Regions from separate parts of the Sphingobium sp. AntQ-1 genome, predicted to be linked through region 1. Evidence: riboswitches for the same ligand, from Rfam matches in the RefSeq annotation. Region 1 holds a riboswitch; each other region holds the start of a gene.
What was found. A riboswitch is a leader RNA that binds a small molecule or an ion and turns the genes downstream of it on or off. The one in region 1 is predicted to bind cobalamin.

Region 1 (10,236 bases):
AGCGGCGGCCGGTTGGTCGTCGGACAGCCATTATAGGTGATGAGATTGTCGGTGCTGCGATCGAACCAGGTCGCCGACAGGATCAGCGCATGGTCGAACAGATGCTGTTCGATGCCGGCGTCCCAGCCATGGGCCTTTTCGGGGACCAGGGCGGTGTTCCCATAATCGCTGTAGAGCTGGTAGAGCGTCGGCGCCTTGAAGCCCTCGCCATAGCTCGCCCGCAGGATCGTGCGGTCCTTGACCAGCGCCCAGGCCGCGCCCGCACCGAAGACCGTGTTGCCGCCAAAGGTCGAATGATGATCGTAGCGCACTCCGCCATTGACGGTCAGGCCGGCCAGCGGCTCGACGCTCAGTTGGGCATAGAGGCTGTCGATATCGGCAGACCCGCGGGTCGTGGCGTAGGCAGCCAAACTATCGGAAGGCGAAGCCGTGCGCATCCGCTGCTCCTCGCGCTCCGCGCCGAAGGTCGCGGTCCAGCCCTGCGCGATGGTGAGCACGCCCTGATATTCGTAGCGCTTCGTCTCGCCTCTGGCGGTGAAACTGGTCTGACGCAGTTTGCGGGCGGGATTGACGTTGTCGCGCAGCGTCTCGCTGCGGCTGAAGGACAGGCGATTGCGCAGCGCACCGCCGAACAGATCGGCGTTGAGGCCGGCGTAGCCGATCCATTCCTCGACTTCCGAATATTCGGGGCTGTCGGGAATGGCGCCGGCGCTGTCGATATCCGTGCGCCCCTTGGCATAATAGCCGCGCATATCGATCGACACGCCCGGCGCCAGCGCGACGCCCAGACGCCCGTTGAGCGTGCCGTTGGTGTAGCCGTCCTTCTCCTTGGCGCCAAAGCGCGGGCTGATCGCCGAGATGCCCTCCGTCGTGAAGCGGCTGCCCGCGACCTGCCAGTCGATCGCGCCCTGTCGTCCGCCCAGCGCAGCGCGGGCGCTGACGGTATCGCGCGATCCCGCCTCGATATCGAAGCTGCCTTCGATCGGGCGTTCGGCCCGTGCGGTGACGATGTTCACCACGCCACCAATCGCCTGGCTGCCCCAGAGGATCGACTGTGGACCGCGCAATATCTCGATCCGGTCGGTATCGCCGGTCATCAGCGTCGCGAAATTATAGCCGCCGCCGGTCGAGGACGGATCGGCCAACTTCACGCCGTCGATGACCAGCACGGTCTGGTCGGCCTCCGCGCCGCGAATGCGGATCGAGGTCGCCGTGCCATAGCCGCCATTGCGGGTGAAGCTGACGCCCGGCGTGCGGATCAGCAGGTCGGACACCACCAGCGCCTGTGCGGCGTCGATCGCCGGCTTGTCGATGATGGTGATGCTCGACGCCACCTGTTCAATCGCCTGCGGCTGGCGCAGCGCGGTCACGATCACATCGCCCGCATCATCGGCCCAGGCCGGCGTGGACAGGCCCGCTAGAATGAAAAGGCCGCTCTTTGAAATCCAATGCATCATAATCCCCCAGTCGTTGACAGGACCGGGCGGACGCGACGCGGTGGCGATGCAGGGCGCACGCGCACGACATCGCCACCGTGCGAACCCGCACGGTCAGCTTGTCGTTGCGCGAGGATATCCTCGTTCGACCGGCACACCCTGTCCGGACGAAGAACGACCGCGACAGGCAGGTCTCCTGGCTTGCGGGTCAATGCCGTATTCGAAGCGCCTTCTCGGGATCATCGATTCCAATGGCTTGTGCCTCGATGGCTCGCCGCTCACAGTTGCAGGGGCAGCCGGGGTCTTTAACCCCGTTCCCTTTTGATCCCCTTGCGGGGAACCTGACGCGCAGCCGCCCTAATCGACTTGGATCAGGCGATCAAGTGGAAGAAGCCACCGGTCACCTGGCCCGCGCGGTGGCCCGCCGGAGGAAGGGCCTGCCCCTCCGCATCGGCCATGTCGGCCAGCGGCTCGCCCTCGCTGGCGGTGATGCTGGCATAGTGGAACTCATGACCCAGCAATAGCTGCCCGACAGAGGCGAAGCTGGCGCCCTGCCGCAGCCGCGCGCTGCGATAGCCCAATGTTCGGCGCCTGCGCGCAAAACTGGTATCCATCGGCAACAGGCCCGCCATCGGGTGGACGACGCCGTCGCCATCCTCCAGCGTGCGGCCCAGCACCATATAGCCGCCGCATTCGCCATGCACCGGCCGGCTCTGCGCAAAGGCGCGCAGGCCGCTCAGGAACTGGCCATTGGCCGCGATCCGCGCAGCATGGAGTTCGGGATAGCCGCCGGGCAGCCAGCAGGCATCGCAATCGGCGGGCGGCGATTCGTCCGCCAGCGGAGAAAAGAATCGCAGCTCCGCGCCGGCCGACCGCCACCAATGTACGATATGGGGATAGAAGAAGCTGAAGGCGGCGTCCCTGGCGACGGCGATCCGCTGCCCCGGTGGCCGGATGCCGGGCGGTTGCGCCGGCACGTCTGTCGTAGCGCCGGCCGCCGCCTGGATCGCATCCAGATCGCATTGCGCCGTCACCCGCGCTGCGATCGCGTCGATTCGCCGTTCCAGTTCCTCCGTTTCGCCAGCCTGCACCAGTCCCAGATGGCGGGACGGCATGGCCAATCCCTCGTCCGTGGCCATCGCACCCAGCAGCGGCAGGCCGATACGCGCGAACCCATCCTCGATCATGCGGACATGGCGCGTGCTGGCCACCTTGTTGGCGATCACTCCGGCGATGGCCGGCGCGCCGGGAAAAGTCGCGCAGCCATGCGCCACCGCCGCCACCGTCTGCGCCGCTGCGCGGGCATCGACGACCAGCAGCATCGGCCAGCCCAACAGCCGCGCCACATCGGCCGACGCGCCCGAACGACCCGGCGACCGTGCGCCGTCATAAAGGCCCATCGCGCCTTCCGCGACGACGAGTTGGACAGTTGTAGCGACGTGCGCCGCCAGCCCCTGCAGCATGGTCGGCGCCATGGCGAAGCCGTCCAGATTGACCGAGGGCCGGCCAGTCGCGGCTTCGTGAAAGGCCGGGTCGATATAGTCGGGTCCGCATTTGGCGCCCTGCACGCTCAGGCCGCGATCGGTGAAGGCGCGTTGCAGGCCGATCGTCACCATCGTCTTGCCCGCGCCCGACGCCGGGGCGCCGATCACCAATCCCGCGCCCAGTCGCGGCGTCACGACGTGCGCCATACCGGCAAGGGGGCGATGGCATCCACGAGGAGGGCGGCGCGATTCGGTGTCATGCCCGCCTTGTGGCAAAGCAGGCCCCGCGCCGCCAGCGCCTCAATGGCGGCGGAGGCGCCTCAGCAGATGATCCGCACCCTTGTCGCCGATCATGATCGCGGTGGCGTTGGTATTGCCAGCGGGAAGGCTGGGCATGACCGAGGCGTCGGCGACCCACAGCCCCTCGACGCCGATGACGGCCAGATCGGCATCGACCACCGCCAACGCATCGTCGCGCACGCCCATCCTGGCCGTGCCGACCGGATGATAGAGCGGGATCGACGCCATCCGCACATAGTCCCGCAACTGATCGGGATCGGTCAGTGCCGCGCCGGGGCGTAGCTCCCCCCTTATATGTGTCGCAATCGGTGTCTCATGCAGGATGCCGCGGGCGATGCCGATGCCCTCGACGATCTGGTCGACATCATCGTCGCTGCCCAGTTGCCGATGCTCGATTTTCGGCGGCGCGAAGGGATCGGCGGAGCGGAGACTGATCCGCCCCCGATGGCTGGGCCGCATCAGCCCGACCAGGGTGGATACGGACGGCGTCTTGCGCAGCATCAACCGGCCCTGTTCATCGAAATCGAATGCGAAGGCGGCGAAGCTGATCTGGAGATTGGGCGCGGGCAATTCCGGCCGGCTCTTCACGAAAGCCTGCGCATGGCCGATCGCAGTTGTCAGCGTGCCACGCCGCGACAGCGCATAGCGCAGCAGCTGCCATGCCCCGCGCAAGCCCCGCGCGTCGCTGTTGAGCGTTCGCGCATCGACTTCGTTGACGACATGGGTGCCGACATGATCCTGAAGGTTGCCACCAACGCCGGGGCGATCGCACACCAATTCTATCCCATGGGCGCGCAGATGATCGGCCGGGCCGATACCGGACAGCATCAGCAGGCGCGGCGTGTTCATCGCGCCCGCGCTCAGCACCACGCCATGACGGGCGCGCAGCGTCTTTTCGACGCCGTCCTGCCAATAGACGATACCGACTGCGCGTCCTGCCTGGATCAGGATGCGCAGCAATTGCGCGTCCAACATTATGGTCGGCGCCTTGCCGCCGCGCCGCTCGTGCAGATAGCCGCGCGCCGCCGAACAGCGCGTGCCGCCTCGCTGCGATACCTGCACATAATCGACGCCCTCGGCATGTTCGCCATTCAGGTCCGCTGATCGGGGGATGCCCGCCGCCTGCGCCGCCGCAATCCACTGGTCGGTGATCGGATAGCGCGCGCGCCCTTCGGACACCGCGATCGGACCGCCGGTGCCGCGCCACTGGTCGGCGCCGCGCTCATTATCCTCCATGCGCCGGAAATAGGGCAGGACCGACTCATAATCCCATCCCGCCGCACCCTGCCGTGCCCATTCGTCATAGTCCCAGCGATGGCCGCGGATGAACATCATGCCATTGAGCGCGCTGCCGCCGCCCAGCATCTTGCCCGCCGGCCAGATGTCGGCCCGGCCACCCAGCGACGGGTCCGGCTCGACCTGATGGCACCAGTCATAAGCCGGATTCTGCACGATCGCGCTGGTCAGCGCCGGGACGCGCGATCGCATATGCCGATCGGTCTTGCCCGCTTCGACCAGGGTGACGAACAGGCCCGCATCGGCCAGCCGCCCGGTCATCGCGGACCCGGCCGAACCGCCGCCCACGACGATGATGTCGGTATCTTCCATGGTCGTTCCTAGAAATTGGACATGATGGCGGCGCTGGGCGCGTCAAGCGGCTTGCCCGCCGCCTTCAATTTCAGTTCCCGCTCCCGCAACGGCCCCTGCTCGGCGATCAGCCAGGCGTGGATGGCGTCGGCATCTTCGGCGCTCAGCAAGTCGTCCCAGCGCGGCATCCCGCCCGGCAGCAGCAGGCCGTCGCGGACGATCTGGTTGAACACGTCATGCGTCCCCGGCAGCATCCGGCGCAGATCGGGCGCCGTGGAGCGCAATTGGTTGCTGTGGCAGATGGCGCAGTTCTGGAAGAACAGCCCCTGCCCCTTGGCGATCATCGCAGGCGTCACGCCAGCCTTCTGCGCGGGCGGCGCAGAAGCGACCTCCGCAGGCGGCAACGCCGTCGGCGGCGGCACCGGGCCGCCATCCAGCTTGAAAACCAGGATGCGGTTGGCGTTGCCGTTGCGATAGGCCGCCGAATAACGCGGGACATAGCCCCAGCCGCCCCCGCCGAAACCGGCCGCGACCGCGACATATTGCACGCCCTTCACGCGATAGGTCATGGGCGCGGCCATGATGGACGTGCCGGTATCGATTTCCTTGATCAGCTTGCCAGTGTCGGCGTCGCGGACGATCAGCTTGCCGCCGATCGTGCCATGGACGATGAGGCCCGACGCAGTGGACAGCATCCCCATCCGGTCCTGCCAGCCCTCGGTCGGGACCGCCCAGCGCGCCTTGCCGGTCAGCGGATCGATGGCGCGCAACTCGCTGCTATAGGGCTTGTCCTTCACCCACTGCATTTCGGGCAGCTTTTCAACCTGCTCGCGGATCGCGGGCGGCAGGGTGGGAAGCACCGCCTCCAGTTGCGGCGTGAAGATGAGGGTCGTCTGGACGTTGAGCGCCTTGGGCCGCCGCGCCGCCGCCGGGGTGCCGGGCGGGACAGTGAACATGAGGTTCCCCATGTCCAACACGGAGGCGTAATAGCTCTTCCGCTTGGCGTCGTAGGCCGCCGGATACCAGTTGCGCGCGCCCGCCGAGGCCGGGAAGATGATGCGCGGACCGTTCCAGAAGTCGGTGCGGTCCGGCGTCATCTGCGGCACGCCATCCTTGTCGAACCCTTTGGTCCAGTTGGTGCGCACCAGCGGATTGACGCGCAGCGGCTTGCCGGTTTCGCGATCCAGCACGAACAGATAGCCGTTTTTGGGCGAATGGAGGATGACCGGGCGGACCTTGCCGTCCACCTCCATGTCGGTCAGCACCATCGGCTGGGTGGCGGTAAAGTCCCAGCTGTCGCCGGGCGTTTCCTGATAATGCCATTTCACCGCCCCGCTCTTGGCATCCAGCGCGACGATCGAGGAGAGATAGAGGTTCGCGCCGCCCTTGGGCGATCGGGTCGCGATCGAATAGGGGCCGCCATTGCCGACGCCGATATAGACGGTGCCGAACTTGGGATCATAGCTGATCGCGTCCCACACGGTGCCGCCACCGCCAATATCCCAGCGGCTATTGGCGTCCCAGGTCTTGAGCGCGACATCGAGCGCCTTGTCCTCCTGCGGCCCCTTGGCCGGATCATGGGGCACGGTGAAGAAGCGCCAGGCCTGCGTGCCGTCGGCGATACGATAGGCGGTCACATAGCCGCGCACGTCATATTCCGCGCCGGCATTGCCGATGATGACCAGATCGCCTGCCACTTCGGGCGCGCCGGTGCTGGTATAGCCCCGGCTGTGATCGACGACCGTGTCAGTCTTCCAGAGGATCTTGCCGGTCTTCGCGTCGAGCGCGTAGAGCATCCCGTCAAGCGCGCCGACCATGACCTTGCCATTCGCGAGCGCGACGCCGCGATTGGCCTGGTCGCAGCAGGTGGAGCGGTTCGCCTGCATGTCCACCTCCGGCTCGAAGGTCCAGAGCGGCTGGCCGCTCGCGGCGTCGAGCGCATAGACGCGGCCAAGATTGCCGCTGCTATACATGACGCCGTCGACCACCACGGGCGTCGCTTCCTGCACGCGGTTGGTATTGAGGTCATAGGACCAGGCGAGGCCCAGCCGTCCGGCATTGCCCTTGTCGATGTCGGTCAGGCGCGAATGGTGGCTGCCCCAGACGTCGCCGCCGGTATAGGGCCAGTCGTCGCCCGCGCCGCTGTCGCCACCCGGCCCGCTACCCGCACAACTCGCCAGCGCCAGCAGGCCTGCAATCGCCAATAACGATTTCTTCACAGCGGCCAGCCTTCCTTGTGCGCCAGCATCACATCGCGCAGGCTTTTGGGCTTGCGGCCGGTGATCTTCTCGACCCAGTCGGTCTTTTCCGCAAAATAGCCCTCGCGGATCGACTGGCCGAATGTCACCATGTCGTCGCTCGACCAGGGGATCGGCCCGTCGGGCGCGATATCGGAGGCATGGCGCGGCGCGCCCAGCGCATCGAAATAGGCGAACATCGCGTCGTCATCGACCGGATCGACCACGATCGGCTTGCCGGCGATTTCGCTGGCCATCGCCATCGCCTGCGGAATGGTGATGAGGTCGGGGCCGGTCAGCACATAGGCCTGATTTTCATGACCCGGCTGGGTCAGCACGCCGACCGCGGTCGCCACGCAATCGTCGCGGCTGACGAAGGCCACCGGGCCGTCACCGCAATTGTCGGGCTTGCCGCCCATCATCAGCGCGGGAATGGTCATCGGCCCGGCGATCGCCTCGGCATATTGGCTGTCGCGCAAATGGGTCCAGGCGGCGCCGGAGGCTTCGATGATCTCCTCGGTCGCGCGATGGTCGTTCTTGACGATCGCGGGATTGCCGGGCTGATCGGCGGCAATGATCGAGGTATAGACGATATGCCGCACGCCCGCCGCGACCGCGGCCTCCACCGCATGGCGGTGCTGGCCGACGCGGGTGCCAACGCGCGCGGTGCTGATGAGCAGCATCTTCTCGCCCCCCGCCATCGCGGCGGGCAGGCTCGCGGGATCGTCGAAATCGGCGAAGCGCACGTCCGCGCCGCGGGCGGCCAGATCGGCCAGCTTCGCCGGTGTGCGGGTCAGCAATATCGCGTCCTGCGGCGTGATTTTTTCCAGCAGCCATTGCGCCGCCGCGTGGCCGAAGGCGCCCGAAGCGCCTGAAATGATGATCTTCCCCATGCGTCCTCTCGCTTGCATGATCTGTCGTCTTGTTGCAGATAATCGTAACGAATGTTATCATTACGTCAAGCCGAAGAACCAAGGAGAGTGACTATCATGCCTTCCCTTCCGATCGAGGACAGGATTGCATTGCAAGACCTGATCGCCGCCTATAGCTGGGCGCTCGATACCGGCGATGTCGACGGGCTGGTCGCCTGCTTCACGCACGATGCGCGCATGGTGGAGGAGGTGTTCGACGATCCCGACATCTGGGAAGGGCATGAGGGAATTCGCGGCATCGCCGAACATTATCGCAATGCGCCGGGCTTTCCGGGTCGCCAGCATCATGTGACGCAGGTTCAATATACGGCTCAGGCGGACGGCAGTTGCAAGATGCGCGGCTTCGCCTTCGTCACCGAATGCGAGGGCGAGCCGCCCTATCTGCTGCGCTTTGCCGGCTGGTATGACGATCATGCGGTGAAGGGCGCGGACGGCCAGTGGCGCTTCCTACGCCGCACCGTGCGATTGTGGGATGGCGAAGTGTTGAAGAATTTCCCCGGTCGGGGGAAGTGGGCGCCCCGCAAGCGGCCGGATTCGCTGATTATCCGGCGGTAATTGACGTACCACACTTCACATGAGAACCGTTCGCCCTGAGCGAAGGCGGAGGGCTCGTCAGAGCGGAGCGAAGACATTTCGCTGCGCTCAATGACCGGCTTCGATTTCGCGCAGCCCGAACGAACTTAGGTCAACGGCGGGTCATCATCCAACTGAGCGCGGGCAGAGCCGGGCTAGCGGGCGCGACGGCGCACTGGCCGATCTTGTCCAGCGCCAGTTCGGCAAAGGCTTCGGGCCATGCCGCATCGGAGAATTGCGCCAGCGCGCCGATAGTGACGCCGTCCGGTGCGCAGTTCGCAGTTATAAGCCCACCCCTGCCATGCCGCACCAGCGCCACGCGGAGATAGCCCGCTTCGGCCGCGATCTCGCCGACCAGCAGTTCGTCACTCCGCCGCGTCACGGCGAAGATCGCCGTCGGGGCGGCCGCCAGCAAATCGCGCATCTGGCGCACCCGGTCGCCCTCCAGCGCCACCGCCTTTCCGCCCAGCAGTTGCGCCCGCGCAGCGAAGCGGCGCCCGGCCGCCAATTGGGCATCGTGCAGCAGGAGCGGCAGCGTAGCCGCCTCCGCCCGTCCGCCAGCCAGCGCCGCCGACGCCACGGCCGCGCTCGCGAGAAAGACCCTTCGTGATACGCCGTTCATGGCTTCGCCCCCTTGGCCAGATGCTCGGCGATCTGCCGCAACTCGGCGTCGCTCGCCTCGCCCCGCGGGATGGCGGGCATGTTCCCGAGCCCCATGCGGGCGGCCTGCACGACATAGTCGGCGGTCAGGTCGGTACGCTTTTCCAGCAAGGGCTGGTCGGTGCGTCGCGCCAGCAGGCCCGTACCCATGCCGCCCGGCGCATGGCACATGGCGCATTTCGTCAGATAGAGTTGCTCGCCCGGCGTGGCTTGTGGTCGTGACGAGAGCGTTTCGGGCGCGGGCAAAGGCGGCGGCCCCTTGGGCGCCTGCGTCGGCGTTTCGCTCGCCCGGCCGCAAGCCGCGCCCGCCAACATCAATGCAGCGCCCACCAGCGCGATCATCCCCCGGCGCATCAGCCCTGTCCTCCCGACTGGCTGCTGGGCCAGATGCCGCTCTTCCCCGGCGCGATCACGCCCCTGGGATCGAGCGCATCCTTCACCTTGCGGTTGAGCTGCCCCAGCGCGTTCTTGTTGAAATCATAGGTGCCTGCGACCGCGTCCATATAGTCGAGATGGGTCCGATATTCGCCATAGCCTTGGCGCTTGGCGTCAGAGATCAGATGTTTGAGAAAGGGATCGACCCGGCCCATCAGGTCCGCATCATCCTTGTTGATCAGCACCGCGTTCACATTGATGAGGTGGCGTTCGCCAAAGGCGAAGCTGGCCTGATAATCCATGCCATATTCCTTGTAGCGGGCGTAGGTGCGCTGAAACTGGGCCTGCGCCGCGGCGCCCGATTGCGGCAGGATCGGCGAGAAGCCGATATGCCCGCCGCGCCCGCCATGCCAGTTGGCGTTCTGCATCGGCATGGTGAGCGGCGTGCCGGTCCATCCGGTCGCCTCCAGCGGTTCGCCCGTCTTCCACACGGTCGGGCGTAGGGACATGGGTTTGAGCTTGCCCAGTTCGTGCTCAAGAATCGCATAGGCCGCCTTGTTGACCGACTCCCGGCCGTAAAGCCGCAGGCTCACCCCCCACCAGCCGACGTTGAATTTCTTGCGAATCGCCGCGATCACATCGTCGGGCAGCG
Region 2 (10,236 bases), 120 kb from region 1:
CAGCGGGTTGCGCAGATAGCCCTGTAACGCAGCGCCGGCCAGGCCCAACATGCCGCCCACCGCCAGGCCGAGCAGGACGCGCGGCAGTCGCAGCGTGAACAGGATGGCCGTTGCGATTGGGTCGCCATGGCCGGTCGCCGCCGCCAGCAACCGCGCCGGATCGATGGCGGCCGATCCCACCCCCAGAGAGGCGACGCCCGCCAGGATCGTCACGACCAGAAGGATGAGCAATAAGGTGCGCCGCCGTGCGTGTGATGGGTAGGACATGGGAAATGGCACCTCGCATTGGATCGGTGGTCCCCGTCACGCTTGTGTACCGGGGTCGTGTGGGTCATGGGGTGGGCATGTTATGCAGATTGACGAAATGGCCATCCGCCCGGCTGACGGCGCGCCTGTTCGCATGGGTGGCGGGCGGCCTCCTGGCTGGTTCGGCGCCCGCATCGCAGACCGGCCGCAGCGCCCCGCCGCGGCGGATCGTGTCGTTGAACCTGTGCGCCGACCAATATCTGCTTGCGCTGGCCGATCGGACGCAGATTGCCGGCCTGACCCGGAATGCGAACAATGCGGCCATGTCCGCAGCGGCGGCGCAGACGCGCGGCCTGCCCATATTGAGGGGGTCGGCGGAGGAGGTGCTGGCGATCGATCCCGATCTGGTGATAGGCGCGCCGGCCCGCCGCACCGGCATGATGGCGGCGCTGTCGGGCGCGCATTATCACACCCTCGATCTCAAACCGGCTGGTAGTTATGCCGGCATCGTCACGCAAATCCGCGCCGTCGCCAAGGCCATTGGCCATGTCGATCGCGGCGAGGCGCTGATCGCCCGGATGGACCGGGATCTTGCCGCCATCGCTCGGCCGCGCCCGGCCGGCATCGCCGCTTACTATCAGCGGCGCGGTTTCCTGACCGGAACGGGCACGCTGATCGACGACCTGATGACCCGCGCGGGTCTGGTCAACCTGGCCGGAAAGCTCGGCAAGCCGGTCCTGTCGCAACTCACCCTCGAAGAGTTGATGGTTGCCCAGCCGGACTATTTGCTGATCGAAAGCGGTTCCGAACGGGTGGTGGATCAGGGCACGGAGATGCTGCGGCATCCGCTGTTGAAAGACATCAAGCGGCTGCGCCTGCCCCAGGCATGGACCGTCTGTGGCGGCCCGGCCTATGTCGATGCCGCCCGCAGCCTGGTGAACCAGATCGACCATCGCCCCTAAAATTCGATGCCGGGCTGCGCCTTGACGCCCTGTTCGCGGAACGGGTGCTTCACCAGCGTCATCTCCGTCGCCAGATCCGCGGCTTCGACCAGCGCTTCGGGCGCGTTGCGGCCGGTGACGATGACATGCTTCATCTCCGGCCTGGCCTTAAGAACCGCCAGCACCTCGTCGAGGGGGAGATAATCGTAGCGCAGGACGATATTGAGTTCGTCGGCCAGCACCAGATGATAGGCTGGGTCGGCGATCATGCGCTTGACCTGATCCCAGGCTTTGCCTGCCGAAGCAATGTCTTGCGCCCGGTTCTGCGTATCCCAGGTGAAGCCGTCGCCCATGGCCATGAATTCGACCTGATCTGGGAAACGATCGAACACGGCCTTCTCGCCCGTTTCCATCGCCCCCTTCACGAACTGGACCACGCCGACCTTCTTGCCATGGCCGATGGCGCGCACCACCATGCCCAGCGCCGCGGTCGTCTTGCCCTTCCCCTTGCCGGTGTGGACGATCAGCAGGCCCTTTTCGACCGTCTTGCCCGCGACGATCCGGTCGTGCGCGGCCTGCTTCTTCTTCATCTTCTGCGCATGTTGTTCGTCGGTCCGTTCGGCCATCGTCATCCTCCTGCAAGCTGGGCGAGCAACAGGCCCGCGCTGTTCGATCTGGGTTTCCACATGCCGCGCTCCAGCGCTTCGGCCAGGCGCGCCGCAGTTTCGCGCAGCGCGGCCGGATTGGCCTCCGCCAGGAAGGCACGCACGGCTTCATCCTCGATGAAGGCGGCATGGACTGCGTCGAAATGATGATCGCGCACGGCATGTGTCGTGGCGGCGAAGGCGAACAGATAGTCGACCGACGCGGCGATCTCGAACGCGCCCTTGTACCCGTGGCGCATCACGCCCGCGATCCATTTGGGATTGGTGACGCGGGCGCGGACCACCCGGCCGATCTCGTCCTCCAGCGTGCGAACGACAGGGCGTTCGGGGCGGCTATGGTCGTTATGATAAGCGCGCGGCCGCTTGCCCGACAGATGCTCGACGGCGGACGCGACGCCGCCCTCGAACTGGTAATAATCGTCGCTGTCGAGCAGGTCATGCTCGCGATTGTCCTGGTTCTGAACGACGGCGTCGGCTTGCGCCAGGCGCGTGGCGAACAGGTCGCGCGCGGCGTCGCCCTCCACCCCTGCCCCATAGGCATAGCCGCCCCAGTCGAGATAGACGTTGGCGAGATCGGCGCGGTCGTGCCAGATTTTCTCGTCGATCATCGCCTGAAGGCCCGCGCCATAGGCACCCGGCTTCGATCCGAACACGCGAAAGCCCGCGCGCAGGGCGGCCGCCTTCACGTCATGGCCGGCGTCGATCAGTTGCGCCGTCTCACGGCGATGGCGGGCGGCGGCGGGATTGTCCTCGTCCGGCTCGTCCAGCGCCATCACGGCGCGCGCGGCGGAATCGAGCAGGTCGATCTGTTCGGGGAAAGCATCGCGGAAGAAGCCGGAGACGCGGAAGGTGACATCGACGCGCGGGCGGTTGAGTTCGGCGATCTTCATCACCTCAAAACCGATCACGCGGCCCGACGTCCAGTCCCAGCGCGGTCGCACGCCCATCAGCGCCAACGCCTGGGCGATGTCGTCCCCGCCAGTGCGCATATTGGCCGTACCCCACGCGGACAACGCCATGGCCCTTGGATATTCGCCCTCGCGCTGGAGATAATCGTCCACCATTAGTTGAGCGGAGCGGCGGCCAAGCTCCCAAGCGGTGGCGGTTGGCACGGACCGGGTGTCGACCGAATAGAAGTTGCGGCCGGTCGGCAGCACGTCGGGGCGCCCGCGCGTGGGCGCGCCGGAGGGGCCGGGCAGCAGGAAACGCCCGTCCAGGCCAGCCAGCAGCGCAGCCTTTTCGGCGGGGCCGCAACGGTCCACGCGGCCGGCGAGATCGCCCAGCAGCGAACGCATAACGGTCTGCGACGCCGGGCCGGGCGCTGTCGCACCCTCGACCAGCGCGACGGCCAGCAGTTCGAGCCGTTCGATCGTGTCGCCATGGCTGCGCCAGGGCGCATCGCTCACCGCTGCCAGCACGGCCGGTCGGGGGCCGGTCCAGCCGTCGCCCATCCGGCAATCGAGCGGATCGAAGCCAAGGTCCAAATCGTCGGCCATAGCGCGGAGCAAGGATGCCTGGCCCGCGTCGTCATAGCCGCGCGGGGTGCGCGACAGAGCGATGAGCAGGTCGGTGCGCAATCGGCCAGTCGGCGACCGGGTGAAGATGTGCAGCCCGTCGCGTATCTGCATCTCCTTCAATTCGCACAAATAATTGTCGAGAGCCGCGAGCGCGTCGTCGCCATCCCCGACGGCCCCGGCATCAGCGTCCAGTCCTTGCGACCGGGCGAGATCGAGAATTTCGGCTTTCAGATGCTGGATGCGGCGCGGGTCCATGCCGGCTGCGAGATAATATTCATCGACCAGCGCTTCGAGCGCCTTCAACGGGCCATAGCTTTCCGCGCGCGTCAGCGGCGGGGTGAGATGATCGATGATCGCCGCGCCGATGCGCCGCTTCGCCTGCGTCCCCTCGCCCGGATCGTTGACGATGAAAGGATAGAGTTGCGGCACCGGCCCCGCACAGATTTCCGGGAAACAGCTGTCGGACAGGGCCAGCGCCTTGCCCGGCAGCCATTCCAGATTGCCATGCTTGCCGACATGGATGACCGCCTGCGCGCCGAAATCATGGTTCAACCAGAAGTGGAAGGCCAGATAGGCGTGGGACGGGACCAAAGCCGGGTCGTGATAGCTGGTCTTGGGATCGATATTGTAACCGCGCGCCGGCTGGACCGCGACGACGATATGGCCGAAGCGATGGGCGGGCAGATGAAAGGCGCCGTCACGCACGAAAGGATCGTCCACAGGGACGCCCCATCGCGCCATCACCGCCTCGCGCACCGCTGCTGGCAGCGCGTCGAACCGCAGGCGGTAATCGCCGATCGGCAGGCGGATTTCCGGCAGGCGATCCAGCGACGCACGGGCGTTGGTGACGCCGCCCAGCAGGATCGCCATCAGTCCCGCGCCGTCAACAGGAGCATCGCCGACATGATAGCCCGCTTCACCCAGGGTAGAGAGAATGGCGGCCGCGCTGGCGGGCGTGTCGAGGCCGACGCCATTGCCTAGCCGACCGTCGCGATTGGGATAGTTGGCGAGAATGAGCGCAACGCGCCGATCCGAGGCGGGCGTTCGCCGCAATGCCGCCCAATTGGCGGCAAGATCGGCGACGAAGGCAACGCGATCGGGCGAGACGCGCGGCGCCACAATGCCGCATTGGGTCCGGGCATCGAAACGCTCGGCCGCCTTGAAGGCGACGGCGCGGGTGAACAGGCGCCCGTCTATTTCCGGCAGAGCGACGTTCATCGCCAGGTCGCGAGGACCAAGGCCACGCGGACTGTCGGCCCAGTTGGCCTGCTCGACGCCCGCGAACACGGTCTGCAGGATCGGACAATCCGCTGCTTCGAGGACGGCCGGCGTTCGCCTGTCGCCGGGCGAGGAGGCGGCGAAGGACGTGGCGTTCAGGATGATATCGGGCCGGATCGCGCCGATCAGCCCGTGCAGCCAGTCGATCGCGAAGGGTTCGCGCAGCGCCCGCACATGAACGGCGACGACGTTCAGCCCGCGTCCCTTCAGCGCGGCGACCAGCGCTTCGACGGCATCGAGCGTACCGGCGATCATTAGCGCGCGATAGAAGCAGAGGAGCGCGACGGGCTGTCCCGCGCGCCATCCTGTCCGCACATCATCCAACGTCGGCCGCTTCATGCCGGCCAGATAGAAGCCGGCGTCCGCGATCGGCACGGGATCGTCCGGCACGCCTACATCCGCACCGATCAGCCGCGCGGCATGGCGCAGGAAGCTGACCGCATTGGCGACGCCGCCCTGCCGCAGATAGTCACGGAGCCGCTCGCTGATCGCCTTCGGCAGCGTCGCGGCGGCGTCCAACGACGGGTCGGGTTCCCGGCCATCGGCGATCGCTGCAAAGGCGATGCCCTTTTCCCGCGCAACCCGCGCGATTTCATCGACGCCATAGGGCCAATAGCTCTTGCCCCCCAGCAGTACGATGCACACGAAACGCGCATGGGCGATCACCTTTTCGACGTAGAGGTCGACCGAATAGGGATGTTTGAGCTGCAGCAGGTTGACCAACCGGATCGACGGCGCATCCTCACCCAGCAGGGCCGCCGCCTGGGCGAAACAGGCCAGCTCGCTGTCCGCCACGGTCAGGAACACGATCTCGCCCGGCGATTGATCGAGGTCGATCGCCTCGTCGCCGTTGGAAACGGTTCCCGGCGTAGCGGCCAGCAAATGCATCAGGCGAAGGCCGCGCGAAGGGCGCTGTCGATGGCGGCCTGATCCAGCCCCTTCTGCCCGATCACCACCAGTTGTGACAGGCGCGACTCCTCCGCCTTCCAGGCGCGGTCGAAATAATGCTGGATGCGGGGACCGACCGCCTGGACCACCAGGCGCGCCGGGCGATCGGCGATGGCGACCATGCCCTTGATGCGCAGGACATCATGCGCCTCGATCAACGGGGCCATGGCCTGCACCAGCGCATCCACGCCCGTAATCTCGCCGCCGGTGACGACGAAGCTGTCGAAATCGTCATGGTCATGATCGGGGTCGCCGTCATGGTGCGAGGGTCGCGCATCGATATCCTCTTCGACTTTGGCGAACAGGCCGAGCACGACGCCGGCATCGATCGCGCCATGATCGGTCCGCACGATCTTCACCCCACTACGGATATCCTTGCCTATGTCGCCCTCGATCCGGGTCAGCGCATCAGCATCGACCATGTCGGCCTTGTTGAGGATGACGAGGTCCGCGCAGGCGAGCTGGTCTTCGTATAGTTCCTCCAGCGGACTGTCATGGTCGAGCGAGGGGTCGGCCGCCCGCGCCAGCGCCAGCGCGGCTTCGTCGGTGGCGAAGCGCCCGGCGGCGACCGCATCCGCATCGATCAGCGCCACGACGCCATCCACGGTCGCGCGGGTGCGGATGTCGGGCCACTGGAACGCCTTCACCAGCGGCTTGGGCAGCGCCAGACCGGACGTTTCGATGATGATATGGTCTGGCGGATTGGCGCGGTCGAGCAGCTTGAGCATGGTCGGCAGGAAATCGTCGGCCACGGTGCAGCAGATGCAGCCATTGGCCAGTTCGACGATATCGTCTTCCGGGCAGGCGTCGTCATTGCATCCGCGCAGCAGCGCGCCGTCGACGCCAACATCGCCGAACTCGTTGACGATCAGCGCCAGCCTGCGACCCTTGGCATTGTGCAGCAAATGCCGGATCAACGTCGTCTTGCCCGCCCCCAGAAAGCCTGTGATGACGGTGGTCGGGATCTTGCTCACGCTTCTTCTCCTTCAAGCGCCATGGGATTCATGCGCGAAGGGGCGATCGGCATCGCCGAGCCTGATGATGGCCATGTCTACCCCCGCTGCACCTGAGCGATATCTCGGCGGGGGCGTGCCGGACGCGAACGAACGGTCGATGCGCGGCGACGAGCAGGCGCATGGAGCCCGTCAGCGCGCACCGATGCGGCCCCAGCCACATGGGTTCGTCGCTCAGACGGCGTTCACCGTGCCCCGGCCATCCCCTGGACCAAAGCAAGAGCGACCAGACGCCGGCAGGTCTCCTGGCTCGCGGGTCATCGCTTGATGCACGCCTTCCCAGGCCTCGCAGGATTTAGCGTCCGGCCCAGTGGCTGCTCCCCTGGAAAGGGAGCGATGTGCATCGCGCTCGCCGCTTACAGTTGCAGGGACAGCTGCGGATTTGGATGAGCGCCCTTGTCGAGGGACTGCCACCCGCACCGCCTTCCCATTTTAATCCCCTTGCGGGGAACCGGCGCGATCAGTCATCGAAGGGGGCTTGCGGCTCCCCGGATGCGGTCGGCGATACCGGCTGCCGGGGCCGTCCGCAAGCCCTGAGTGCGGTGCGATCGCCTGAAGCCGCCAGATGCGGTTGAAGGACAGGCGAACGGTCGATAGCGGCGCAATGTCGATGGCAGGCGTCGTCACGAGCGGAAAGCCGAGCGCGTGCGCCAGCGCGGCGCGGATCGTCATGGCATGGCTGATGGCGCAGATGCATCCGGGCGACTGCGCGATTCCGTCCAGCCAGCCGCCTACCCGCTGTCGCACCGATTCCATGGTCTCACCATCCGCGGTGCCCTGCGTCGGATCGGCGATCCAGTCGGACAGGGCGGCCGGTTCGGCGGCGAAAAGGTCGGCAAACGACCGGCCCGACCAGCGCCCGGCATCCATGTCCACCAGCGCGACCTCGACCGAGGCATCCAGCCCCATCGCCTGGGCAGTCTGCGCGGCGGCGCGGGACGGGCTGCAAAGGACATGGTTGTCGAAACCCGGCGGCAGGCGGCAGGCGGCGGCATCATGCGCGCCGCGTGCGTCCAGGCCCTCGTCCAGCGCCGGGAAGCCGCCGACCCGGCTGGACGGCGTGGACGCCGCGCATAGGAGAAGGAGGGATGTGGACAGCGGAACCTCCAAGACATGTTGACGTCGCGCCATCGCGCACCCTAAACAGCGCGGGCATCAGGAAGAAGAAGCCGGTGAGATTCCGGCGCGGTCGCGCCACTGTTATCGACGTAAAAGGTCGAGAGCCAGACCTTCTTCCTGAACGAACAATCTCTCGCGGGACGCGCAATCCCTTATAGGAGTCTGGGTTATGTCAACGACTGCCGCACTGTTCGACGACCATTTCATTCCCGTCCAGGGCGGTTCCGCCATCCCGATCGAGGACATCGCACCATGGGCCGTGTTCGGCACACTGATTGCGCTTATTTTCCTTTATTTCGTCAGCACCGAACAGGGCGCCGTCGCCTTGTTCGACGGCATGTATGTGCATGAATATGTGCATGACGGCCGCCATCTTCTCGGCTTTCCCTGCCACTGATCCCAGGCGATGACCAAGAGCCTGTTGTGGCGCGGAATGCTGGCCGGCATTCTGGCGGCCCTCATCGCGACGATGTTCGCCCGCGTGATTGCGGAGCCGCATATCGACCTCGCCATCGGCCACGAGAACGCACATGTAGTGCATCATATGGACATGCCTTCGGATGGGGAACAAGCGGAACTGGTAAGCCGGGCGACGCAGAAGGGCGCGGGTCTGCTGACCGCGCTGGCGCTCTACGGCGCGGCGGTCGGCGGGATTTTCGCGCTCATATTCGCCTATGGTTATGGACGCTTTGGCCGCTTCGGTCCACGCAGCTTCGCCCTGTTGCTCAGCGGAATCGCCATCTTCCTGGTGGTCATCGTGCCGGGAATCAAATATCCGCAGACGCCGCCGGCCGTGGGCAAGCATGAAACGGTGGGTCTTCGCACCGCCGCCTATTTCGCAATGATCGCCTTGTCGGTGGGCGGGGCGGTGATCGCTGCCAAGATCAGAAGCGTGCTGGCCCTATCCCGTCCGGGCATCGATGCGACGTTGATTGCGGTGGGAGCCTATGGCGCGATGGTCGTGCTGGGCCAGTATCTGCTGCCCAGCGTCGATGAAGTGCCGGCTGATTTCCCGGCGACCCTGCTGTGGAACTTCCGTTTGGCCTCGATCGCGACCCAATTGCTGTTGTGGGCGACAATCGGAATCGTCTTTGGCCTGGCGGCGGAACGGGTGATGGCGCGCCCATAGCTCTGGGAATATCTATGTCGCCAGCATCTGCACGATCATGCTGTCGCAATGGCGGTCGATCGTGCCGATCGGGCAGGATGCGCTGCTGTCGCGCGCCGACAGCGAAAGGTTGCTGACGGCGCGGCGCATGATCGAGGATCGCTGGCGGAGACGCTGACGCTGGACGGCATCGCGCGGAGCCGCGCGGGCAGATAATGAGCGACGCCCGGCGCGAATGGCACCGCGCATCGAAGCGCGAAAATCTGGTCGCGCAGGCCCAAATTGGGCGGGGCGCCGGGGACGCCTTTGCGTTGTGGAAAATTATGCGCGTAAGCTGCTAATGCGATTGACTTGCATGATGCGCGTCGGATAATCCGGTCATCGTTTTGACGAGGAGTGTTCCGATGGCCCCGCCCATCCATTATCGGGCGAGCCGCTGGCGATACCGCGCCAATGTCGCTTTGCGCACCATCGCCGGGACGGTCGGCGCCTATGGCGTGGCGGCCTTGGGCGCCGCAGCGCTGGCGCGCACCCTGCCGATGGCGCGGGTGGAGGCGGTGACCTTTGCCACCATGATCGCCTATCTGATCGCGCCTGGCGTCTCCATCTGGGCCTTTCTGGCGCAGGGGCCGTGGCGCGCGGTCGCGGGCGTGGTGCTGGCGGCGTTGGCGCTGAGCGGCGTGGCCTGGATCGCAGGGCAACCGGCATGAGCGGGACGAGCGCCATGGTGCGCGATGGGGCGCGGCAGGCGATGACCTGGCTGCATGGCTGGACCGGGCTGCTACTTGGCCACATCCTCTTCATCATCTGCCTGGCCGGGACGCTGGCCGTGTTCAAGCCGGAGATCAGCCGCTGGATGCGCCCGGAAATCAGCGGACAGGCCGATCCGGTCCGCGCGATCACGGCCGCGACCGAGTGGCTGTCGACCAATACGACCGGATCGGCAGGCTGGTATCTGTCCGCACCCGACGGCCGATCCAATGTGGTCAACGCCAATTATGACAGCGGCGGCGCCTATATGAGCCGGGCGCTCGATCCGGTGAGCGGTGCGCCGGTGGCGCGCGACACGCTGGGCGGGGAATTTTTCTACCGCCTGCATTTCGAGCTGGAACTGCCCTATCCCTGGGGACGGTGGCTGGCGTCGCTGGCGGCGATGCTGATGCTGGTGGCGATCATCACGGGCATCATCGCGCATAAGCGCTTTTTCAAGGACATCTTCACTTTCCGCCCCGGCAAGGGACAAAGATCGTGGTTGGACGGGCATAATGCGCTGGGCGTGCTCTCCCTGCCCTTTCATATCATGATCACCTTTACCGGGCTGCTGACGCTGGCGTCGCTCAACATGCCCTGGGGGATTGCGGCCGGCTATGGCGCGGATGTGGCGACGCTCTATAGCGACCT
Region 3 (10,236 bases), on a different replicon from region 1:
GATGGATACCAAAACCGACAGGGTTCGCATCACCACCTATGACACCGCGCTTGGTGCGGCTGCGGCGGTGAACAGGGCGCTGGCCGACGGCAACCGCCTGATCCTGGGACCGTTGCTGGCGGAGGACGCCCGTGTGATCGGGCCTATCGCCGCGCGCGCCAATGTCCCGGTCATCAGCTTCTCCAACGATAACAGCGTCGCGGGCGGCGGCGTCTATATCATGGGTTACAATCCCACCCAGTCGATCGAACGGGTCGTCGGTTTCGCCCGCGAAAGAGGCCTGAGCCATTTCGGCGCGCTGATCCCGCGCGGCACCTATGGCGAACGGGCGGGCAATGCGCTGCTGCGCGCGGTCGAGCAGGCTGGCGGCACCGTCGTGTCCATGCAGACGTTCGACCGCAGCCCCGCCTCGATCACGGCAGCGGTCAAGAAATTGCAGGCGTCATCCAGCTATGATGCGCTGCTGATCGCCGACAGCGGCCGCGTCGCGCTTCAGGTCGCGCCGATCGTGCGCAAAAATGGCGGCGCGACCGCGCGCCTGCTCGGTACGGAACTGTGGAATACGGAAGGCACGCTGGCCGCCAGCCCGGTGCTGCGCGGCGCCTGGTTCGCCAGCGTTTCCGACACGCTCTATCGTCAACTCGCGACCAAATATCGCGCCCGCTACGGCGCATCCCCCTTTCGCCTGTCCTCGCTCGGCTATGATTCGGTGCTGCTGACCGTCCGCATCGCGCAGGACTGGAAGCCCGGATCGCCCTTCCCCGCCGCGCGCCTGCGCGACGTAGGCGGTTTCTCCGGCATCGATGGCGCCTTCCGCTTCAACCGCGCCGGCGTCGCCGAACGCGCGCTGGAAGTCAGCGAAGTCGGCGCTGGCGCCGTGACCGTCGCCGATCCTGCACCAAGGGGGTTTGGGGAGTAATCCAGACCCCGTTCGCTTCGAACGGATATCTTATTCGTTAACCCGCGCCATCGGCACAATCAGCGGCACGTCCCCGTCCCGCTCGATCCGCGCCGTCACGCCATAGACCCGCGCCAGCGCACCCGCCGTCAGCACGTCCATCGCCGCGCCATCGGCCACCAGCGCCCCGCCGTCCATCAGCAGCAGCCGGTCGCAATAACGCGCCGCCATGCCGAGGTCGTGCAGCACCGTCACCACCAGCGCCCCGCCGCGCGCCTCGCCGCGCAGCAGGTCCATGACGTCGATCTGATGCCCCGGATCGAGCGCGGCCAGCGGCTCGTCCGCGATCAGCCCGTGCGCGCCCACCGCCAGCGCCCGCGCCAGCAGCACCCGCGCGCGTTCGCCACCCGACAATTCGGTCGCGGTCCGACCCTTCAGATGCTGCACATCGGCCCGGACCATCGCCGCCTCGATCACCGCTTCATCATCCGCCGACATCCTGGACAATGGCCCCAAATGCGGCAATCGCCCCAGCGCCACCAGCCGCTCGACGCTGAGCGGCCAGTGCAGCGTCTGGCCCTGCGGCAGATAGGCGACGGCGCGCGCCATCGCCCGCCGGTCGAGCCGCGTCACGTTCTGTCCGTCGATCAGCACCCGCCCCGCCTGCGGCTTGACCAGCCCCAGCAGCGCGCGGATCAGCGTGGACTTGCCCGCACCATTGGGACCGATCACGCCCACCAAAGCCCCCGGCTCCAATCTCACGTCCACATCCCGCACCGCTGCGTGGCGGCCCAGCCGCACCGTCAGCCCCTGCGCCGATATCGTCACCATAGCCGCCGCTCCTGTATCAGATGCGCCAGGAAGACGGGCACGCCCAGCAGCGCGGTCACCACCCCCAGCTTCAATTCATTATTGGTCGGGATCAGCCGCACCCCGATGTCCGCCAGAGTCAGCAGCGCTGCGCCGCCCAGCATGGACGGGACCAAAACGGACGATGGCGACCGGTCGGTCAGCGGTCGGACCAGATGCGGCACGATCAGCCCGACGAACCCGATCGCCCCCGACACCGCCACCGCGCCGCCTACGCCGATCGCCACGCCCAGCATCATGCGCAACCGCGCGACCGACAGGTTGACGCCCAGCGCCTGCGCGCCATCCTCGCCCAAGGTCAGCGCATCGAGCGTCCGCCCGTCCGCGATCAGCAGCGCCGCGCCCACGACGACGCAGGGCAGCGCGATCCAGACATGGGCATAGCTGCGATTTTCCAGACTCCCCATCAGCCAGCTCATGATTTCCATCGCAGCGAAGGGATTGGGCGACAGGTTGAGCGCCAGGCTGATCCCCGCCCCCGCCAGCGTCGCCACGGCGATGCCGGCCAGGATCAGCGTCAGTGGGCTTTCCACCGTGCCCGACAGCGCGAACAGGGTCAGGATGGCGACGAGTCCGGTCAATATTGCCAGCAGCGGCAATATCATCGGATGCAACTGCGCCAGCCCGAAATAGAGCGCGCAGACAGCCCCCAGCGCCGCCGCATTGGACGCACCCAGCACCGACGGCTCAGCCAGCGGATTACGCAGATAACCCTGCAACGCTGCCCCCGCCAGCCCCAGCATCGCGCCGACAACCAAGCCCAGCAGCATCCGCGGCAAACGCAGGTCCAGTATGATGGTGCGGGCGACCGCATCGCCGCCGCCGGTCAGCACAGCCCAGACGCGCGCTGGACTGATCGCCACCGCGCCCAGCAGCACGGAGCCGAAGGCGGTGCCGAAGACCAGCAGCAGCAAGCCGGGGATCAGCAACGGATGATGGCGGCGCGCGGTCACTTGCGCGCGCCTTGGCGGTTGGCAATGCCGCGTGTTCCTGCGAAGGCGGAATCAAGTCCCGCTATTGGATTCAACACGCTTCCATGATCCGCCCCCTGATGATCGCGGCAACCGCCCTGCTCGTGCTTGCCGGCACGTCCGCATCGGCCGCCCCGCGCCGCATCGTGTCGCTCAACGTCTGCGCCGACCAATATCTGCTGGCCCTCGCCGATCCGACCCAGATCGCCGCGCTCAGCAGCAACGCCCGCGATCCCGAACTCTCCGCAGCGGCGATCAAAGCGCGCGGTTTCCGCACGCTGCGCCGTCCCGCGGAGGAAGTGCTGGCGATCCGCCCCGACCTGATCCTGGGTTTCCCGATCGGCCCGAATGCGGTAGCGGGCGCGCCGCCGGGCCAGTGGCGCACGCTCGGCCTCGCCAGCGCCGACAGCTATGCCGCGATCCTCGACCAGATCCGCCAGATGGCGCGCGCCATCGGGCATGTCGATCGCGGTGAAAGACTGATCGCGGCCATGAACCGCGACCTCGCCGCCCTTCCTCGCCCCAAACACAGCGGCGTCGCGGCCTATTATCAGCGGCGCGGCTATATGACCGGCACCGGCACGCTGATCGACGATCTGATGCGCCGCGTCGGCCTCACCAACCTCGCCGCCAAACTCGGCAAACCGCCGCTGGCGCAAGTGCCGCTGGAAGAAATGGTGGCGGCGCGGCCCGACTGGCTGATCGTGGAAAGCGCCACCGACCGCGTGGTCGATCAGGGCACCGAAATGCTGCACCATCCCGCGCTCGCCGCCGTTCCGCGCATCAGCCTGCCGCAAAGCTGGACCGTGTGCGGCGGCCCCGCCTATGTGCAGGCGGCGCGCACCATCATGGCGCGACTGAACGCGCTGCGCTGAAGGGGCAGGCATCACGCCCGCCCCCTTGCCTGTCGATCAGAAGCGAACACGCACGCCGCCATAGGCAGCGCGGCCATAGGAGCCATAGCCATAGGCCGTCTGGTACGTCTCATCGAACAGATTGTCGATGCGACCATAGACTTCCAGATGCGCGCCCAGCGGCATCGAGGCCCGCACCCCGGCCAGCGCATAGCCGTCCAGCCGCCGCGTATTGGCCGCATTGTCGAAGCTGTCGCCCACCATCGTGACCGTCGCGCCGGTCGACAGGCCGAACGACCAGACATAGTCGGCCGACACGCTCACCGCATTGGCGGCGCGGCGGGCCAGGCGATTGCCATAGTTGGCCGACCCCGCCGACCGATCCCGCGCATCGACATAGCTGTAGCTGCCGGTGACGGTCAGCGCATCGACCGGCTTCAGCGCGATCGACGCTTCCACGCCCTTGGCGCGGGTGCGGTCCAGATTATTATAACCGCCAAAGGGTGGCAGCGAGGAATCATAATTGATCTGGTCGAGCGTGTCGCGGCGGAACGCCGTAACCGACAGCATCGCCCGCCCGCCATCCAGGCTCTGGTCAAACCCGATGTCGTAGCTTTTCGACCGCTCCGGCCGCAGCGCTGTATTGCCGCTATAGATGTCATATAGCTGATAGAGCGAAGGCGCCTTGAATCCTTCGCCATAGCTCAGCCGCACATTGGTCGCGCCGCCATTGGGCGAATAATTGGCGTTCGCGCCAAAGGTCGTCGCCCCGCCGAACTGGCTATGGTCGTCATGGCGCACGCCGCCGGTGACGGCCAGGCCTGCGAAGGGCTTGACGATCGCCAGCGCATAGACGCTGTCGATATTGATCTTCGCGCTCGCCGTGTCGCCAAAGCCGAAGAAATCATAGTCGGGCCGTTCATGCTCATAGCCAAACAGCAGCTTGGCCTGCTCGACCGGCGCATAGACGCCCTCATATTCGAACCGCAGATTTGTGCCCGAATAGCCATAATCGGGATCGGTGCCGCGCACGAAATAATAGTCGCGGTCGTTGCGCAGATATGTGACGGCGGCGCGATTGGTCAGCTTGCCATCCAGCAGCGCCAGGTTGAGGCCCGCATAGCCGACATATTGGTCAAGCTTGCTCACATCGCTGCTGTCGGCAGGCGCGCCGAAGAAGCTGTCATAGTCGATGTCCGCATGGATATAATAGCCACGAAGGTCCAGGCTCAGCGCCTCGGTGAAATTCAGCGTCAGCCGCGCGTTGGCCGCGATATTCTCGGTCCCGTCGCGCTCCGTGCCCCCGGCTGCCGACGAAATGCCGTCGGTACGGAAATAGGCCGCGCCGATCCCGCCCGCGGCGATGCCGCTGGTGCCCGACACGTCCGCCTTGGCGTTCAGCGTATCGCTATAGCCATAGTCCACCGATGCGTTCGCGCCAAACCCTTCAGCCGGCACGCCGGTCATCACATTGACCACGCCGCCGATCGCCTGGCTGCCATGCACTACCGAGTTGGAGCCGCGCAATATCTCGATCCGCTTGATATTGCCGGTCAGCAAAGGCCCGAAATCATAACCGTCACCGATGCCGCTGGGATCGTTGACCTTCACCCCGTCGATCAGCACCAAAGTCTGCGTCGTTTCCGCGCCGCGCAGCGACACGCCGGTCACCCCGCCGGTCGATCCGTTGCGGTTGAAGCGCACGCCCGGCGTCGTCGCCAGCAGGTCGACCACATCGATCGCCTGCCGCGTCTTGATCGTCTCCGCGTCGATCACGGTGATCGCTTGGCCGACCTCGTCGCGCGACTGCGCGATGCCCGTGGCGGTGACGACGATCTGGTCATCCTGCGCCAGAACCGGCGTCGCTACGATCAGCGCCACCAGAGAAATACCTGTTTTCAGCATATATAACCCCCCGGCGCCGGTGCGACTTGGGCTGGGGCGTCCGCAACGCGGTCAGGCAGAGGCAAGGGATGGCGCCATATCCCGTCCACAACCCGATGCGGCCCCGGCCGCATGGCGTCGCTCGACGGAAAACCACCGTGCCCCGGCCATCCCCTGGACCAAAGCAAGAGCGACCAAGCGCCGGCAGGTCTCCTGGCTCGCGGGTCGCAGCACGAATGCATAGCCTTCCCGGACATCGGTCCAGTGGCCGGTCTTTCGACCATATGCATCGCACTATCCGCTTACAGTTGCAGGGACAGCCACGGAATTGGGCGCTCGCACGCCCGCACCGCATTCCCGATTAAGCCCCTGACGGGGCACCGGCGCGATCATCTCGCAGGGGAAGCCAAGCCGCCCCTGCGCCGCGCGCTGTAGGGGAAAGCGGATGCAATGCCAAGCCGTCGCCGGTTTAGGGCAACAGCCTGTGGCCGCGCAGCAACAGCGCATCGCCCCGCGCCAGCACGACCAGCGGCAGGCCGGCCGCCTCCGCGCGAGTCGCGGCCAATCGCGTCGGCGCGGAAATGGTGACCAGCATCGGGCACTGGCTCAGCACCGCCTTCTCCACCAGTTCATAGGAACAGCGCGACGACAGCAGCGCGAAACCGCCGTCCCAGTCCGCCCGTGCCCTGTCTCCTTGGCGCGCCATCGCCCCGATCAGCTTGTCGAACGCATTATGCCGCCCGACATCCTCTCGCACCAACAAGATCGCGCCATCCGCGCCGACCCAGGCGGCGGCATGGGCGGCCCCGGTCGCCGCGTTCAACGGCTGATGATCGCACAGCCCCCCCAATGCGCGAAAGATGGCGGCGGGGTCCGCCCGCGATACCGCCGTCACCTTGGGCAGCGGCCTTATCGCCTGCTCCAGATTTTCGATCCCGCACATGCCGCACGACGACTCCGACACACGATGCCGCACTCGCTCCAGCAAGGCCTCGGTGCGGTCCTGCGGCAATGTCGCGCGCGCCACGATCCCCTGGTCGGTACGATGCGTGTCGACATCGAACGCCGCATCGCCCGGCCCGATCAGCCGCTCGGCCAGCGCAAAGCCCAGCACCAGATCGCCAATGTCACTCGGCGTCGCCATCAGCACCGCATAGCCGATGCCGTTAAATTCGATCGCGACCGGCACTTCCTCCGCCAGCGCGCGGGCGATCGCCTGCGTCCGGCCGTCCGGGGTCAGACGATCGAATGTCAGGGGGCTGGCGGCGGCGTCTTCCATCATCAGGGCGTAGCGGTGGACGGCGCGCCGCTCAACCGGCGTCGCAATGGCCCGTCTCGTCCACCGCGTTGAATTGCGTCGCGTCGACATCAGGCGCCGCCCGACCCCGCGCCATCCGCGCGACGGCGGCCGCCACCATCGGCGAAAGCCGGTCGGGCTGGTCCTGCGCGATGGCGACGATCTGCGCCTTCATCCGCGGGTCCCAGAAACGGGTCAGATGCTCGGCCAGCGCTTCCGTCGCCTTCGCGTCTCCCATCATCGCCAGATTGCGCGCGATCTGGTGCGCCATATAGAGCAGGCGGTCCTCGGTGGACATGACATGGATATCATCGCTCATATCCGCCTCCCTATTCGGCCGCTTCCAACGGCGCGATGCGGCGACTGTTGCGCGCCTGCCGCACATAATCCTGCTGCCAGTCGCTCGGCCCGTTCGACGCCATCACCTGCACCGCCGTCACCTTATATTCCGGGCAGTTGGTGGCCCAATCGCTATAGTCGGTGGTGATGACGTTCGCCTGCGTCTCCGGGTGATGGAAGGTCGTATAGACCACGCCCGGCGCGACCCGCTCGGTAACAAGCGCGCGCAGCGTCGTCTCCCCAGCCCGGCTGCGCAAAGTCACCCAGTCGCCGTCCTTCAGGCCGCGATTGTCCGCATCGCTCGGATGCATCTCCAGCCGATCCTCCGGGTGCCAGGCGGTATTGGCGGTCCGCCGCGTCTGCGCCCCGACATTATAATGGGACAATATCCGCCCCGTCGTCAGCAACAACGGGAAGCGCGGTCCGGTCTTCTCGTCGGTCGGCACATAGTCGGTGACGACGAACTTGCCCTTCCCCCGCACAAAGCCGTCTATGTGCATGGTCGGCGTCCCGTCGGGCGCTGCGTCATTGGCCGGCCATTGCAGCGATCCTTCCGCCTCCAGCCGGTCATAATGCACGCCGGCAAAGGTCGGGGTCAGTGCGGCAATCTCATCCATGATTTCGGACGGGTGGCCATAGGTCCAGCCCAAGTCCATGGCGTTCGCCACCAACTGCACGATCTCCCAGTCGGCATAGCCATTCAGCGGGGCCATCACCTTGCGCACCCGCTGGATGCGCCGTTCCGCGTTGGTGAAGGTGCCGTCCTTCTCCAGAAATGTCGATCCGGGCAGGAAGATATGGGCGTAATTGGCGGTTTCGTTCAGGAACAGATCCTGCACCACCACGCACTCCATCGCCGCCAGCCCGGCTGCGACATGATGGGTATTGGGATCGGATTGCAGGATATCCTCGCCCTGCACGAACAGCCCCTTGAACGTCCCGTCGGTCGCGGCGTCCAGCATGTTGGGGATGCGCAATCCCGGCTCGGCGTCCAGCGCCACGCCCCATGCCCGCTCGAACATGCTGCGCGTCGCGGTGTCGGACACATGGCGATAGCCCGAAAATTCATGCGGGAAACTGCCCATGTCGCAAGCGCCCTGCACATTATTCTGCCCCCGCAGCGGGTTCACGCCCACGCCCTCGCGTCCGACATTGCCGGTCGCCATGGCCAGGTTGGCGATGGCCATGACGGTGGAGGAACCTTGCGAATGTTCGGTGACGCCCAGCCCATAATAGATCGCGCCATTACCCCCGGTGGCATAGAGCCGCGCCGCCGCACGCACCTCGTCCGCCTTCACGCCGGTCAATGGCTCGATCGCCTCTGGCGAGCGCGCTGGCTCCGACACGAACTCCGCCCAATCGGCAAATTCGTCCCAGTCGCAGCGCTCGCGAATGAACGCCTCGTCATAAAGCTTCTCGGTCACGATGACATGCGCCATCGCGGTCAGCATCGCGACATTGGTGCCGGGCCGTAAGGGAAGATGATGCTCCGCCGCAATATGGGGCGATTGCACCATATCGGTACGGCGCGGGTCGATGACGATCAGCTTCGCGCCCTGCCGCAACCGCTTCTTCATGCGGCTGGCGAACACCGGATGCCCGTCGGTCGGGTTTGCGCCGATCACCAATATGACGTCGGCCGCCATCACGCTGTCAAAATCCTGCGTCCCTGCCGACGTCCCGAACGTCTGGCTCAACCCATAGCCGGTCGGCGAATGGCAAACCCGCGCGCAAGTATCGACATTATTATTGCCGAACCCCTGCCGGATCAATTTTTGAACCAGAAAGGTTTCTTCATTGGTGCACCGGCTCGACGTGATCCCGCCGATGCTGCGCGTCCCATATTTCGCCTGAATCCGGCGAAACTCGCTCGCGGTATAAGCGATCGCCTCGTCCCACGACACTTCGCGCCACGGTTCGCTCACCGACGCACGGATCATGGGGTTCAGGATACGGTCCTGATGCTGGGCATAGCCCCAGGCGAAGCGGCCCTTGACGCAGCTATGGCCGCGATTGGCCTTGCCGTCCTTCCACGGCACCATCCGCACCAGTTCCTCGCCCCGCATTTCCGCGCGGAACGTGCAACCCACGCCGCAATAGGCGCAGGTGGTGACGACGGCGCGATCGGGCGTGCCGATCTCCACTACGGCCTTTTCGATCAGCGACGCGGTCGGGCAAGCCTGCACGCACGCCCCGCAGGACACGCATTCGGACCCCAGGAAATCCTCGCCCTGCGACGCCGACACCCTGGAGGCAAAGCCCATATTCTCGATCGTGAGCGCAAACGTCCCCTGCACTTCGTCGCACGCCCGCACGCAGCGCGAACAGACGATGCACTTGCTGGGGTCGAAGTCGAAATAGGGGTTAGACTGGTCCTTCGCCTGCCCCATATTGGTTGCGCCGTCATAGCCATAGCGCACATCGCGCAGGCCGACCGCGCCCGCCTGATCCTGCAATTCGCAGTCCCCGTTCGCGCCGCAGGTCAGGCAATCGAGCGGATGGTCGGAGATATACAATTCCATCACCCCGCGCCGCAATTGCTTGAGGCGCTCGGTCTGCGTCCGCACCACCATGCCGTCCACGACCGGCGTGGTGCAGGATGCGGGATAGCCATTGCGCCCCTCTACCTCGACCAGGCACAGGCGGCAGGAGCCGAAACTCTCCACGCTGTCGGTCGCGCACAGCTTGGGGATCGACCCGCCGGTCAGCGACGCCGCCCGCATGATGCTGGTGCCTTCGGGCAGGGTCACGCTCTGCCCGTCGATGGTCAGGGTGACGGACTTGCCAGTGGAGATCGCCGGCGGCGTACCATGATCTGTTTCGCGGTTGAAGCTCATTCCGCGGCCTCCTTGATCGGCGCACTCGCACCAAAATCTTCGGGAAAATAATCGAGCGCGCTCAGCACCGGATAAGGGGTGAAGCCCCCCAGCGCACAGAGCGACCCATATTTCATCGTATCGGCCAGATCGCGCAGCAGGCTGGTCTGCGCCTCGATCGACACATCGATCCGGTTCGGTGCCCGCGAGTAAAGCGCCCTATCCAAATAGCCCTCCCCCGTTCGGGCTGAGCCTGTCGAAACCTTCCCCTTATCTTCAGGGTGAGACGTGTCCCGCGCCCCGATGA

Region 2: it holds a riboswitch for cobalamin, as region 1 does, so the genes downstream of both, sphantq_RS20845 (CbtB domain-containing protein) here and sphantq_RS20240 (TonB-dependent receptor plug domain-containing protein) in region 1, are expected to answer to the same signal.
Region 3: it holds a riboswitch for cobalamin, as region 1 does, so the genes downstream of both, sphantq_RS06430 (TonB-dependent receptor plug domain-containing protein) here and sphantq_RS20240 (TonB-dependent receptor plug domain-containing protein) in region 1, are expected to answer to the same signal.

What each region holds. Positions count from the first base shown of each region.
Region 1 covers NZ_CP117159.1:293,594-303,829, reverse strand. Annotated here, with positions in the region: gene sphantq_RS20240 (TonB-dependent receptor plug domain-containing protein) at 1-1,457, opposite strand, end outside; cobalamin riboswitch at 1,606-1,796, opposite strand; gene sphantq_RS20235 (cobyrinate a,c-diamide synthase) at 1,808-3,115, opposite strand; gene sphantq_RS20230 (GMC family oxidoreductase) at 3,221-4,828, opposite strand; gene sphantq_RS20225 (PQQ-dependent dehydrogenase, methanol/ethanol family) at 4,837-7,026, opposite strand; gene sphantq_RS20220 (NAD(P)H-binding protein) at 7,023-7,937, opposite strand; gene sphantq_RS20215 (nuclear transport factor 2 family protein) at 8,034-8,531, shown strand; gene sphantq_RS20210 (hypothetical protein) at 8,662-9,171, opposite strand; gene sphantq_RS20205 (c-type cytochrome) at 9,168-9,563, opposite strand; gene sphantq_RS20200 (FAD-binding oxidoreductase) at 9,563-10,236, opposite strand, start outside.
Region 2 covers NZ_CP117159.1:417,649-427,884, forward strand. Annotated here, with positions in the region: gene sphantq_RS20815 (FecCD family ABC transporter permease) at 1-267, opposite strand, end outside; gene sphantq_RS20820 (ABC transporter substrate-binding protein) at 345-1,208, shown strand; gene cobO (cob(I)yrinic acid a,c-diamide adenosyltransferase) at 1,205-1,813, opposite strand; gene cobN (cobaltochelatase subunit CobN) at 1,816-5,535, opposite strand; gene cobW (cobalamin biosynthesis protein CobW) at 5,535-6,569, opposite strand; cobalamin riboswitch at 6,827-7,079, opposite strand; gene sphantq_RS20840 (histidine phosphatase family protein) at 7,041-7,739, opposite strand; adenosylcobalamin (AdoCbl) riboswitch at 7,764-7,848, shown strand; gene sphantq_RS20845 (CbtB domain-containing protein) at 7,897-8,124, shown strand; gene sphantq_RS20850 (CbtA family protein) at 8,134-8,856, shown strand; gene sphantq_RS20855 (ketohydroxyglutarate aldolase) at 9,240-9,545, shown strand; gene sphantq_RS20860 (PepSY-associated TM helix domain-containing protein) at 9,542-10,236, shown strand, end outside.
Region 3 covers NZ_CP117158.1:1,296,219-1,306,454, forward strand. Annotated here, with positions in the region: gene sphantq_RS06410 (penicillin-binding protein activator) at 1-919, shown strand, start outside; gene sphantq_RS06415 (ABC transporter ATP-binding protein) at 950-1,729, opposite strand; gene sphantq_RS06420 (FecCD family ABC transporter permease) at 1,723-2,721, opposite strand; gene sphantq_RS06425 (ABC transporter substrate-binding protein) at 2,805-3,614, shown strand; gene sphantq_RS06430 (TonB-dependent receptor plug domain-containing protein) at 3,651-5,498, opposite strand; cobalamin riboswitch at 5,664-5,877, opposite strand; gene fdhD (formate dehydrogenase accessory sulfurtransferase FdhD) at 5,947-6,759, opposite strand; gene sphantq_RS06440 (formate dehydrogenase subunit delta) at 6,788-7,093, opposite strand; gene fdhF (formate dehydrogenase subunit alpha) at 7,104-9,950, opposite strand; gene sphantq_RS06450 (formate dehydrogenase beta subunit) at 9,947-10,236, opposite strand, start outside.